4 regions of the Mesorhizobium sp. M8A.F.Ca.ET.208.01.1.1 genome follow, and region 2 is predicted to be linked to each of the others. Evidence: riboswitches for the same ligand, from Rfam matches in the RefSeq annotation. Region 2 holds a riboswitch; each other region holds the start of a gene.
What was found. Region 2 has a riboswitch for thiamine pyrophosphate ahead of thiB (thiamine ABC transporter substrate binding subunit). Riboswitches for the same ligand answer to the same signal wherever they lie in the genome.

Region 1 (3,159 bases), on a different contig from region 2:
CATCGCTGGCGGAATTCGCATGGCAATCGAGCGCGCGCGATGCAGCGTCGGCCACCTAGTCAAGATCGAAGTCGAGGTCGATACGCTAGCCCAGTTAGAAGAGGCTATGGCCCTCGCCCCAGACGCCGTCCTGCTCGACAACATGTCTGTCGACGAATTGCGCCAAGCAGTGGCGATGGTTGCCGGCCAGGCGATTACCGAGGCGTCGGGCAGGATAACGCCGGCGACGGCTCCAGCCGTCTCCGCGACCGGTGTCGACCTGATCTCCATCGGCTGGTTGACCCACAGCGCGCCAATCCTCGATATCGGGCTCGACTCCGCGAAATTTGTCCGTCGGGCCTGACAATCGGCGGTCGACCGGACGCTTTTTCGACCCAGCCCGCCAAGTTCAAAGGTGCCTAGGTCGCCCAATGCAAGGGGAACAGGATGGAAATGCACGCAGCGATTTCGGAAAAACCATGCGTGAAGCTCAATCCTTCGACGGCCACCGGATGTGGACCGTGGAAGCTGCTCGGGCGCTGCATGACGCGCCTTTCAACGACCTGCTGTTTCAAGCGCAAACCGTTCACCGCCGGAATTTCGATCCCAACAGGCGGCGGCGGGCGCTGGTCTCAGCGGCGGCGCCCTCGTCGTCGGAATCTAGCGGGGTAACCCGGCCACCCAGAGGATGGCGGGACGATTCATCCATGATGATAGGAAACAGGACCATTGCGAAAACTAGTCGCTGGCAAGCTGCACGGCATCTACGTCACCGAAGCGAACCTCAACTACCATGGATCGATAACGCTGGACCCTGACCACTGCGAAGCAGCCGGGATCCTGCCGATGGAATTTGTGGAGATTTGGAACAAGAATTCCGGTGCGCGGATTTCGACCTATGTCATTTTCGGCGAGCGCGGCTCACGATGCTGCATCCTCAATGGTGCGGCTGCCCGCACCTGCCAGCCAGACGACCAGATCATTGTTTGCAACTCCATATACCTGGACGAAGCGAATATCACCTCGTTGAAGCCGCGGATCATCACCTTCGACCAGGACAATCACATACTCGATCGCCTGAGCTACTCCGTCGATCTTGACGCACATGGGCGTTACAGTTTCTCGATCCTTGACGAGGCGAATGAGCCTTTGGCCATTCCTGCGCTGGTCTCCGGCGCGTGACTTCCTCTCGAGATTTGCCCGTGCTTTGCGCGGGGTTTCATTAGTCGCCGATCACCGCCGCAGGTGGAAATGCGCTTGACAAAGCAGTGTCGGCTCGGTCAATTCGAAAACATTCACCAGGGGAGTCCCGGCAAGGGGCTGAGATACTGCTGGCTATCGCGGCGCAGTGACCCGTTGAACCTGATCCAGTTCATACTGGCGTAGGGACGGTGCAAGCGCTTTGCGGGAGTTTACGCCCGAAGACCTGTTTTCAAGCAGGTCGACCAAAGCGTCTTTTCATCCTTCCGGCACAGAACTGGGTCTCCAATGCATGAGCAAAGGAGCCTCAAGATGAATGCCCTAACCCCAGCCGTCTCAACGGGACCGCTGCCTGCCTCACGGAAAATCCACAAGCCCGGCGTCCTCCATCCGCACATCAAAGTGCCGATGCGCGAAATCTCCGTCCATCCGACAGCGGGCGAGCCGCCCATCACCGTCTACGATCCGTCCGGCCCCTATACCGACCAGACTGTCGAAACCAGCATCGAAAAGGGCCTCGCCCGGCCTCGCCACGAATGGATCACGGCGCGGGGCGATGTCGAAGCCTATGACGGCCGCCATGTGCGGCCGGAAGACAATGGCTTCGTCACGGGTGAGCGCCTGACGCCGGAATTTCCCATTCGCAACCGGCCGCTAAGGGCCAGGGCCGGCAAGGCGGTGACACAGCTTGCCTATGCGCGCGCCGGCATCATCACGCCCGAGATGGAGTTCGTCGCCATCCGCGAAAACCTCGGCCGGGAAATCGCCCGCGGCAAGCTGCAACGCGACGGTGAAAGCTTCGGCGCGGCTATTCCCGATTTCGTCACGCCGGAATTCGTACGCGACGAGGTGGCGCACGGGCGGGCGATCATTCCAGCCAACATCAACCACCCAGAGAGCGAACCGATGATCATCGGGCGCAATTTCCTCGTCAAGATCAACGCCAATATCGGCAATTCCGCTGTCACTTCCTCGATGGCCGAAGAGGTCGAAAAAATGGTCTGGGCGATCCGCTGGGGCGCCGATACGGTGATGGACCTGTCGACCGGCCGCAACATCCACAACATTCGCGACTGGATCCTGCGCAATTCACCGGTGCCGATCGGCACGGTGCCGCTTTACCAGGCGCTCGAGAAGGTCGGCGGCATCGCCGAGGACCTGACCTGGGAGGTGTACCGCGACACGCTGATCGAGCAGGCCGAACAAGGCGTCGACTATTTCACCATCCATGCCGGTGTGCGGCTGCATTACATCCCGCTGACCGTCGACCGGGTCACGGGCATCGTCTCGCGCGGTGGCTCGATCATGGCCAAATGGTGCCTGCACCATCACCGGGAAAGCTTCCTCTATGAGCATTTCGAGGAGATCTGCGACATCTGCCGCGCCTATGACGTATCCTTCTCGCTCGGCGACGGCCTTCGTCCGGGCTCGATCGCCGATGCCAATGATGCGGCGCAATTCGCCGAGCTGGAAACGCTCGGCGAATTGACGCAGATCGCCTGGGCCAAGGATTGCCAGGTGATGATCGAAGGTCCCGGCCATGTGCCGATGCACAAGATCAAGGAGAATATGGACAAGCAGCTCGCTGTCTGCGGCGAGGCGCCCTTCTATACGCTTGGACCACTGACGACCGACATTGCGCCGGGCTATGACCATATCACCTCAGGCATTGGTGCTGCCATGATCGGCTGGTTCGGCACCGCCATGCTCTGCTATGTCACGCCCAAGGAGCATCTCGGCCTTCCCGATCGCAACGACGTCAAGATTGGCGTGATCACCTACAAAATCGCCGCCCATGCCGCCGATCTGGCGAAGGGCCATCCGGCAGCGAAAGTCAGGGATGATGCCCTTTCCCGCGCGCGCTTCGAGTTCCGCTGGGAAGACCAGTTCAACCTGTCGCTCGACCCCGAAACCGCGCGGTCCTTCCACGACCAGACCTTGCCCAAGGAGGCGCACAAGCTGGCGCATTTCTGCTCGATG
Region 2 (3,159 bases):
GGATGCGGGTCGAGAACCCCTTGACGACGGTGAGGTCGCCAAAGCTCTTCTCTATGTTTTTCGCCTCGATCACCAGCTTGCCGGATTCGGCCGCGTCGCTGGCCACCATTGTCGCGGTGCCCTCGGCGCCGCGATGGCCGCGAAAGCGCTGGCGCATGGTCTGCAGTTCGCCGAGACGTCGCATGTTGCGCTTGCGCCGTGCCGTCACGCCGTAGCGCAGCCAGTGCTCCTCGCGCACGATCTGGCGGCCGAGCTTGTGCTGCTCGCGCTCTTCCTCCTCCAGCACGAGGTCGCGCCATTCCTCGAAATGGCCAAAGCCCTTGTCCAACCGGCGGGTCTGGCCACGGTCGAGCCAGACGGTGGCACGCGACACACGCTCGAGGAAGCGGCGGTCGTGCGAGATCACGATGAGCGCCGAGGAAGTCCGGACGAGTTCCTCTTCCAGCCATTCGATCACCGACAGATCAAGATGATTAGTCGGCTCATCAAGGAGCAGGATGTCGGGCTCCGGCGCCATGACGCGGGCAAGGGCGGCGCGCCTGGCCTCGCCGCCGGACAGGTCTGCCGGCCGCTCCTCGCCCGACAGGCCGAGATGCTCCATCAGATAGCTGGCGCGGTAGGGATCGTCGGCCGGGCCGAGCCCGGCCTCGACATAGGCCCGCACATTGGCAAAGCCGTCCATGTCGGGCATTTGCGGCAGATAGCGGACAGTCGCCGAAGGCTGGCGGAACACCTCGCCGTCCTGCGGTTCGATCAGGCCGGCGGCGATCTTGAGCAGCGTCGACTTGCCGGACCCGTTGCGGCCGACCAGCGCGATCTTGTCGCCGGCCGACGCGGTCAGGGCGGCGCCATCGAGCAGCGGCGTGCCGCCAAAAGTCAGTCTTATCCCGTCGAGATTGAGAAGGGGCGGGGCCATGTCAGCTTTCGGGCAATGGATAGGGATGGGCGAGCAGCAGCGCGCGGCCGTGGCCGAGCGCGATGTCGAGGCGGCCCTTGACCTCGTTGGAAATGGTCAGCGACGATCCGAAAGCCACCTCGACCTTGTCGAGCGGCCATTTGGCGCCGGTGACGGTCAGGCCGGAGAGTTCGGAAAAGCCGAGAATAGAAAATAGCGTGCCGTCGGTATAATCGAAGCTGGCCCTGCTGTTGAGCAAGGGGACACCCTCCTGGGCGCCGCTGGTCAAAAGCACATCCGTTCCGGCCTCGGCCAGCCGCAGGCCAAGCGCCAGATGCAGAAAGGCGTGATCGGCGCGCTTGCCGCCGAAGGCGCCCGCCAGCACAAGGCGGGTCGCTCCACGCTCCAGTGCGGCCGCGATTGCCAGTTCGCCGTCGGTCTTGTCCTTTTCCGTCGGGAAGGTTTGCTGGGGCACGGCGGCGAGATGGGCGGGCAGATCGGCCGGAACCGAATCGAAATCACCGACCCACAATTCCGGCACGAGGCCCAGCATCCGCGCATGACCGATGCCGGCGTCGGCGGCGATCACGCGCGAGCCTTCGACCTGGCGGTCGAGCCGGGGCGTGCGGAGGAGATCGCCGCCAAGCAGGATGGTGAATGTGCTCATATCCCGTCGCCTTACCAGCCCGTCACGGGAAACGGAAGGCGGCAAACTCCCACTTGCGTGTCCCACCCGCCGGGCCTATGTGTCGAAACGCTCTAACGGGGTGCCGGACGCGAATATCGCGGGCCGGCTGAGAGGCAGTCTCGCCAACCCGCTGAACCTGATCCGGTTTGTACCGGCGGAGGGATTAGACGTTTCGGACAGTCCGACGCCTCAATTCCTTTCAACGCAAACGAAGGAGGCGCCGATGCGCACGTTTTTATATTCTCTCATCGCAGCCACGGCGGTGACGCTGTCCGGGCCGGCCTTGGCCAAGGACAAGCTCACGGTCTACACCTATGAGAGCTTCACCGCCGACTGGGGTCCAGGCCCCGTGGTGAAGAAGGAATTCGAGGCCGAATGCGGCTGCGATGTCGAGTTCGTCTCGGTCGCCGACGGCGTGGCGCTGCTCAACCGCGTCAAGCTGGAAGGCGCTTCGACCAAGGCCGACATCGTGCTCGGCCTCGACACCAATCTCACCGCCGATGCCAAGGCCTCCGGCCTGTTCGCGCCGCATGGCGCGGTGAGCGATGTCAACGTGCCGGGCGGCTGGAGCGACGATACTTTTGTTCCCTTCGACTACGGCTATTTCGCCGTCGTCTACGATACGCAAAAGCTGAAGTCGCCGCCGAAAAGCTTGAAGGAGCTGGTCGAGGGCAGCGCCGACGACAAGATCGTCATCCAGGACCCGCGCACCTCGACGCCCGGTCTCGGCCTGCTGCTCTGGGTGAAGTCGGTCTATGGCGATAAGGCGCCGGAGGCCTGGGCCAAGCTCAAGACCAAGGTGCTGACCGTGACGCCGGGCTGGAGCGAGGCCTATGGCCTGTTCACCAAGGGCGAGGCGCCGATGGTGCTTTCCTACACCACCTCCCCGGCCTACCACATGGTCGCCGAGAACACCGAGCGTTACCAGGCGGCGTCTTTCGAAGAGGGCGAGTATCTGCAGATCGAGGTCGCCGGCATCACCACGACCGGAGCCAAGAACCCGCTGGCGGAAAAATTCATGGCCTTCATGACCGGACCGAAATTCCAGGACGCCATCCCCGAGACCAACTGGATGTTCCCGGCCGGCAAGACCGACAAGCCGCTCAACCCGGCCTTCGACAAACTGGTCAAGCCGACCAAGACCCTGCTGTTCAGTCCGGAGGAGGTCGCGGCCAACCGCAAGGCCTGGGTGGATGAATGGCTGGCGGTGATGAGCAAGTAGTTGGCTGTATGATCCGAAGATGAATGCTTTACGGCGCCCCCCTCTGTCCTGCCGGACATCTCCCCCGCTTGGGGGGAGATTGGCTGTCATCGGCGATTTCGCCAATCGCCAACATTGCAGGAATGAGCTGGGCGCCGGAGCTGCTAATCTCCCCCCTCGTGGGGGAGATGTCCGGCAGGACAGAGGGGGGCGCGAAGGAACGCGACGCACGTTAAAGGCCTTTCGTGCAACCCGCGTCTGATCCCCGCATTACCGCCGGCAGCGTAGCGCTGGCGGCGATCGCGCTCTTGATCGGCGGCGCGTTTGCCGGGCTGCTTGTCGAAGGCGCACACGATCTCTCCGGCGCCTGGGCGG
Region 3 (3,159 bases), on a different contig from region 2:
TGCAGCACCACCGTCAGCCCGAACAGGACGAGGGTAAGGGCGGCGCTGACGCCGACGGCGGCGAGCACCAGGTCGGGACGGAAATTGTTTTTGGCGTTGAGCATGTAGATGCCCAGCCCTTTGGCCGCGCCCGCATATTCGGCGAAGATGGCGCCGACGACGGCATAGGTGATGGAGATCCTGAGGCCAGCGAAGAAATAAGGCAGCGCCGAAGGCAACCGTGCCAGGATGAAGACCCGCCAGCGCCCTGCTCCCATGGCGCTCAGCATCTGCCCGATCTCGACCTCGGTAGCCTCGTAGCCCTGCACCAGGGCCACCAGCATCGGGAAGAAGGTGACCAGTGCCACCAGCATGATCTTGGGCGTCAGCCCGAAGCCGAACCACAGCACCACCAATGGCGCGATGGCGACCAGCGGCAAGGTCTGGCTGACTATGAAGACAGGAAACAGCGCGCGCCGCAAAGGCTGGAAGAAGTCGACCAGCATCGACAGCGCGAAGGCGGCGCTGAGCGAGCAGGCAAAACCGATCAGCGTGGCGCGGATGGTGGGAATGGCGTTGTCGAGCAGCGCGTCACGATTGAGCATCGCCTGTTCGAAGACGCGCGAGGGTGCCGGCAGAACCGTCGGCTTGATGCCGGAATGGTTTGCGTAGAGTTCCCACGCCACGAGCACCAGGCCGATCGATATCACGGCCGGCGCCGCCTGGGCGAGGAAGCCCGTGAGTTGACGCGGGTTGAACGACGATGAAGCCACGAGAGGATGACCTTGACGGCGCGCGTCGGCGCGAACGGTTCAAACGGCAGTGGGACTGTTGGCCGAAACCGTGACGTCGAGGGTTACGTGGCCGGCGCCTGGTCCGAAGCGGCAGAAGGCTTCGTCGAGCGCCGAGAAGATCGCGCCGGCATCGCCGCGCAGCTTGGTGCAGAAATTCTTGGAGCGATCGTAGACGCCGGACTGCTTCAGGAAATCGATGCAGCCATAGATCTCGTCCATGTGGTCGTCCGTGCCCATCACATAGAGCGAGAACTGCGCCGCCGCTGGCTGCCCAGTGGCGGGCGCGCCGCGCACGGCGGAAATGGCGGCTTGCTTGCGCGGGCCGAGTGGCCCGGCAGGGCCGCCAAACGTGTCGGAGCGGCAGATCGGATCGTCTGGCTCACCTGGGCAACCACGCGAAATGGTCGCCGACAGCACGCAATGCTTACCGCTGCCAGACGCAGCCACGAAAAGGTCGCGCAGCGCCGGGAATAGCACCTCGGGGGGCCCGACCAGCAAGGTCGAGATGTCGTCGGTCTCGATCCTGAGCTTGTCGCGATACGGATCGAGCGCGCCGAGCGCACCCAGGATGACGCCGACAAAATCGTCGGCCATGGGATATAGGGAAACCTGTGCGCCTGAAAACATCGCCCGCCTCGCTCCGCTGGTATTACCCAGATCAGCTTCTAGGGTCTGTGGGCTTGCCGCCCCCGTCTCAGCCCCGACCGTACGGAGCACCCCTGTGGATGGCGGCGTTAAAGCACCATTCGATCGGTTGGGGAAGCTGTTTTTTCAGCAAGCTGCGCCAAAAGCATTGCGCCAGCGCGGGCACAACCGGGTGCCGGCGCCCGGGAATTTGGCTCGATCCGGGTGCAACCAACAGCCCGACCATCACGCCGGGCGGAATGAATTCCAACGCGGACCAGAATTGCCCGACCAGCGCGCAGACGGATGCCAATGGCAGGGCGACCGCGCCGACCGTGAACGACAAGAACTGCGGTACGTAGTTTTCGCAGCAGGGAAAGCGCGGATGCAAGTTCCGCGCTTTCCATGCGCATTGGTTTCACTATCCGCCACGACCGGCTGGCGGTACCTCTGGCGCCGATTCGCTGATCACTTTGCCAAACACTCTTATTTCGGGGCACGGTTTTCCGGCTTTTGGCCGTGCGAATGCGGTGTGCATTTTCATCAGCCGTTTGAGCAGGCGGCCATAAGTGAGGTATCGAACCCGGCCATTGGCAAGATCGAACTCCACCCTCCCCCATCGCCTGACCGGACCTTTTCCAGTTGGCGGGCCCAGTCGCGCGATCTGAAAGGCCAACCGAACTTCGCGGCCGGCAACGTCCAGATAGATACCGGGATTGCCGCCCAGGACGTGCCACAATCGGGCAACGTGCTCGATCGACATGTCGGATGAAATCGCCATGTGGTTCCGCTCAAGTCGCGCCCAGACGAAATCACCAGTTGGCTGCCGCGTCCCGGACACCAAATCCTTGCAATAGGCTGGCGCCACCTCGCGCACCAACGCGCGCATCGCGGTCGCCACGCTGTCGGCCACATCCCGCCGCGTTGCCCAGTGCGCTTCCGAGAACGGCACCTGTCCGAGGATGTCGCCGTCATCGAAATTGGCGGACATCTTGTGCAATGTCACGCCGCCATGAACGGCATGCTGGCCGTCCGCGGCCAGGCGATGGAGAGGATGCGGACCCCGGTAGTTGGGCAGCAGCGCCGGATGAAAATTAAGCCCGCCCTTGGGAAAGAGGCCGAGCAGTTGTTGTGGGATCAAGGTCGGGAAAGCGTAGCAGATCAGTACATCCGCGGCGATGTCAGGCAATTGCCGGCCAAGCTCATCCCAGTCGTAAGGCCGGCCGAATTCGATCAACTTTACCGGCGTGTTGCCGAGATAGCGCCTGAGCAGAAGCTGGCGCCTCAGCCGGCGTCGAAAATTGCCAATGCTGAAGCCTCTGGATGGGCGCTGAAAGCCAGGCACGATGATCGCGCCAATACGGTTTCCCGCCTCGATCCAACCGGAAAGCAGAGGCCCGGTGTAAGCAGAAACATCCAGGATGAAAACTGCATTGAGCTGCCGGGCGCCGGCCACAGGCTCGAAAGAAATCATCTTTTCAAATCCGGCGGGGCAAGACATCGCCCGGCAATCCGAGCACCGTCACGGACCCGTCCGGTCAGGACCAAAAGGCCGGCCGAGCCGTCAGCCTGGTTTGGGAGAAAGCGGTCCTGCCGCGGCGACACTTGAGAGCCTTTCCCGCTTCACCAACACAGGTTTTTCGTAGAGTTTCCTCATGCTCCCCCTGAAATCAATCAACCCGCGCAGTTGGTCAGCAGCGCCGCGGACTGTCAACCGCCGGGCGGGGCTGACAGCCGCTATTGATATGGCCTCGCGGCAATC
Region 4 (3,159 bases), on a different contig from region 2:
GCCGCATCTCGGCGACTGTGACCGTCGCGCCGCGGGCGGCGAGTTCGAAAGCGACGGTGAGGCCGGCAACGCCGGCCCCTTTGACGAGCACCCTCATGATGGTTTGGGAGCCTCCGGCACGACCGGTACGCCAGTCTCGTCCGCCGGCATGTAGAGATCGCCGCCCTCCCGGTATTTTGCCGCCATTGCCGCCATGCCTTCCTTCTGAGCCTCGGCACGGATGTCGTGGGAAATGCGCATGGAGCAGAATTTCGGCCCGCACATCGAACAGAAATGTGCCAGCTTGTGCGCCTCCTTGGGCAAGGTCTGGTCGTGGAAGGACCGTGCGGTTTCGGGGTCGAGCGACAGGTTGAACTGGTCCTCCCAGCGGAACTCGAAGCGCGCGCGCGAAAGGGCATCATCCCTGGTTTTCGCTGCCGGATGGCCCTTCGCCAGATCGGCTGCATGGGCGGCTATCTTGTAAGTGATCACCCCAATCTTGACGTCGTTGCGGTCGGGAAGGCCGAGATGCTCTTTCGGCGTGACGTAGCAAAGCATTGCGGTGCCGAACCAGCCTATCATGGCGGCACCTATCCCTGAGGTGATGTGGTCATAGCCCGGCGCGATGTCGGTCGTCAGCGGCCCCAACGTGTAGAACGGCGCCTCACCGCACACTGCGAGCTGCTTGTCCATGTTCTGCCTGATCTTGTGCATGGGGACATGGCCCGGGCCTTCGATCATCACCTGGCAGTCCTTTGCCCAGGCAATCTTGGTGAGTTCTCCAAGTGTTTCCAGTTCGGCGAATTGCGCCGCGTCGTTCGCATCGGCGATTGAACCGGGACGAAGGCCGTCGCCGAGCGAGAAGGAAACGTCATAGGCTCTGGCGATGTCGCAGATCTCCTCGAAATGCTCGTAGAGGAAGCTCTCCCGGTGATGGTGCAGGCACCATTTGGCCATGATCGAGCCGCCGCGCGAGACGATGCCCGTGACCCGGTCGACGGTCAGCGGTATGTAGTGCAGCCGCACGCCGGCGTGGATGGTGAAATAGTCGACGCCTTGCTCGGCCTGCTCGATCAGCGTGTCGCGATAGACCTCCCAGTTGAGGTCCTCGGCGATGCCGCCGACCTTTTCGAGCGCCTGATAGAGCGGCACCGTGCCGATCGGCACCGGTGCATTGCGCACGATCCAGTCGCGGATGTTGTGGATGTTGCGGCCGGTCGACAGGTCCATCACCGTATCGGCGCCCCAGCGGATCGCCCACACCATCTTTTCGACCTCTTCGGCCATCGACGATGTGACAGCCGAGTTACCGATGTTGGCGTTGATCTTCACCAGGAAATTTCGCCCGATGATCATCGGTTCGCTCTCGGGATGATTGATGTTGGCGGGAATGATTGCGCGTCCGCGCGCCACCTCGTCGCGCACGAATTCGGGTGTGACGAAATCTGGGATCGCCGCGCCGAAGGCTTCGCCGTCGCGTTGCAGCTTGCCGCGCATCACCTCGCGGCCGAGATTCTCGCGGATGGCTACGAACTCCATTTCTGGCGTGATGATGCCGGCGCGCGCATAGGCAAGTTGGGTCACCGCCTTGCCCTGCTTGGCCTTGAGCGGCCGATTGCGTATCGGAAATTCCGGTGTCAGGCGCTCGCCGGTGGCGAATCCATTGTCTTCCGGCCGGACGTGGCGGCCGTCATAGGCTTCGACATCGCAACGCGCCGTGACCCATTCGTGGCGAAGCCGGGCAAGGCCTTTTTCGATGCTGGTTTGGACTGATGGATCGGTGTAGGGGCCGGACGGATCGTAGACGGTGACGGGCGGTTCGCCGGCCGTCGGATGGACGGAAATCTCGCGCATCGGCACCCTGATCTGCGGGTAGAGGACGCCGGGCTTGTGGATTTTCCGCGAGGCGGGCAGTGGTCCCGTCGACACGGCGGGGGTGAGGGCATTCATCGTGAGGCTCCTTTGCTCATGCATTGGAGACCCAGTTCTGTGCCGGAAGGATGAAAAGACGCTTCTGTAGACCTGCTGCAGCAGGACCTCGGGCGTAAACTCCCGCAAAGCGCTTGCACCGTCCCTACGCCAGTATGAACTGGATCAGGTTCAACGGGTCACTGCGCCGCGAAAGCCAGCAGTATCTCAGCCCCTTACCGGGACTCCCCTGGTGAATGCCTCAAGTTGAATGGGCCGGTGCTGCTTTGTCAAGCGCCTTCGGGCGCCTTCGGGCGCCTTCGGCCGGTGGCGACGTCCGGCGGCCGGCCGAGCGGAGAGCTCGCGCATGCATCGGGGACAAGTCACGCCCCGTAGACCAGGGCTGGAATGGCCAAAGTCTCATTCGCTTCGTGAAGGATGGAAAAACTGTATCGGCCATGTGCGTCGAGATCGACCGAGTAGCTCAGGCGGTCACGGATGTGGTTATCCTGGTCGAAGGCGACGATTTGCGGCTTCAGCGAGGTGATTTGCACCACGTCCAGGTAGATGGAGTTGCAGATATGATCTGGTCGTCGGGCTGGCAGGTGCAAGCGGCCGCTCTATTCAGGATGCGGCATCGGCGGCGTTCCCGATACCAATGATATCTTGCGGGCAACTTATGCAATCACCGGCTTCGTAAAACCCGACGGCGGCGGCCGTGTCCTGGCGCTGAGGATGTGCCGCTGTTCCAGCAGAGAAATCGCGTGGGCGCGGAGTTTTCGCTCTGCGAGGAAGAGTTGACGCAATCGTTTAGCTTGCTTGCAGTTCGTAGAGACCCGCCTTTGAAAGCAACTAAGCTATTGCATTGATATGTTGGTGCGCGATCGATCGCTACATAGCCGGCCGCCATTATCCGAGTATTGATCCGCCGGTGTTCGTGTTGCCGTATATGGCAATCCCTGCGAGATCGTCGCGGCCGGATCGGCCGCACCCTCTAGTCATAAAAGGGGAAGCGACCGAGAATTCCGCTGCCGAAAACTTCTCTGGCTTGGCTATGCATGCGGTAGATGAGATCGCCGCCTACCGCGACCTGGTCGAGGAAGGCATCGACGCCCAGTTCGGACAGCCTGGTTATCGCAATGCGTTAGCGGCTCAGACTTGCGGTCTCGAGAGCGGCCTTTGGGGGTCACCTCTTTTTTGTTTCAGAGGTTGGAAGACGGCTGCTCGTTACCCAATAGAAATGGCGACTACGGAACGCGATCGATCGCGGCC

Region 1: another riboswitch for thiamine pyrophosphate. It lies ahead of thiC (phosphomethylpyrimidine synthase ThiC); the one in region 2 lies ahead of thiB (thiamine ABC transporter substrate binding subunit).
Region 3: another riboswitch for thiamine pyrophosphate. It lies ahead of EN851_RS00050 (YkoF family thiamine/hydroxymethylpyrimidine-binding protein); the one in region 2 lies ahead of thiB (thiamine ABC transporter substrate binding subunit).
Region 4: another riboswitch for thiamine pyrophosphate. It lies ahead of thiC (phosphomethylpyrimidine synthase ThiC); the one in region 2 lies ahead of thiB (thiamine ABC transporter substrate binding subunit).

Annotation. Positions count from the first base shown of each region.
Region 1 is NZ_SRUT01000005.1:221,287-224,445, reverse strand. It holds gene nadC (carboxylating nicotinate-nucleotide diphosphorylase) at 1-343, shown strand, start outside; partial or broken gene EN851_RS37290 (biotin synthase) at 492-593, shown strand; gene panD (aspartate 1-decarboxylase) at 709-1,161, shown strand; TPP riboswitch at 1,270-1,386, shown strand; gene thiC (phosphomethylpyrimidine synthase ThiC) at 1,492-3,159, shown strand, end outside.
Region 2 is NZ_SRUT01000002.1:989,104-992,262, reverse strand. It holds gene EN851_RS15370 (ABC-F family ATP-binding cassette domain-containing protein) at 1-916, opposite strand, end outside; gene EN851_RS15365 (thiamine diphosphokinase) at 918-1,562, opposite strand; TPP riboswitch at 1,649-1,763, shown strand; gene thiB (thiamine ABC transporter substrate binding subunit) at 1,807-2,805, shown strand; gene thiP (thiamine/thiamine pyrophosphate ABC transporter permease) at 3,030-3,159, shown strand, end outside.
Region 3 is NZ_SRUT01000001.1:4,335-7,493, reverse strand. It holds gene EN851_RS00055 (ABC transporter permease) at 1-752, opposite strand, end outside; gene EN851_RS00050 (YkoF family thiamine/hydroxymethylpyrimidine-binding protein) at 792-1,400, opposite strand; TPP riboswitch at 1,391-1,504, opposite strand; gene EN851_RS36115 (hypothetical protein) at 1,468-1,788, opposite strand; gene EN851_RS00040 (formyltransferase family protein) at 1,819-2,634, opposite strand.
Region 4 is NZ_SRUT01000004.1:119,832-122,990, reverse strand. It holds gene thiO (glycine oxidase ThiO) at 1-97, opposite strand, end outside; gene thiC (phosphomethylpyrimidine synthase ThiC) at 94-1,929, opposite strand; TPP riboswitch at 2,033-2,149, opposite strand; gene EN851_RS20105 (hypothetical protein) at 2,271-2,498, opposite strand.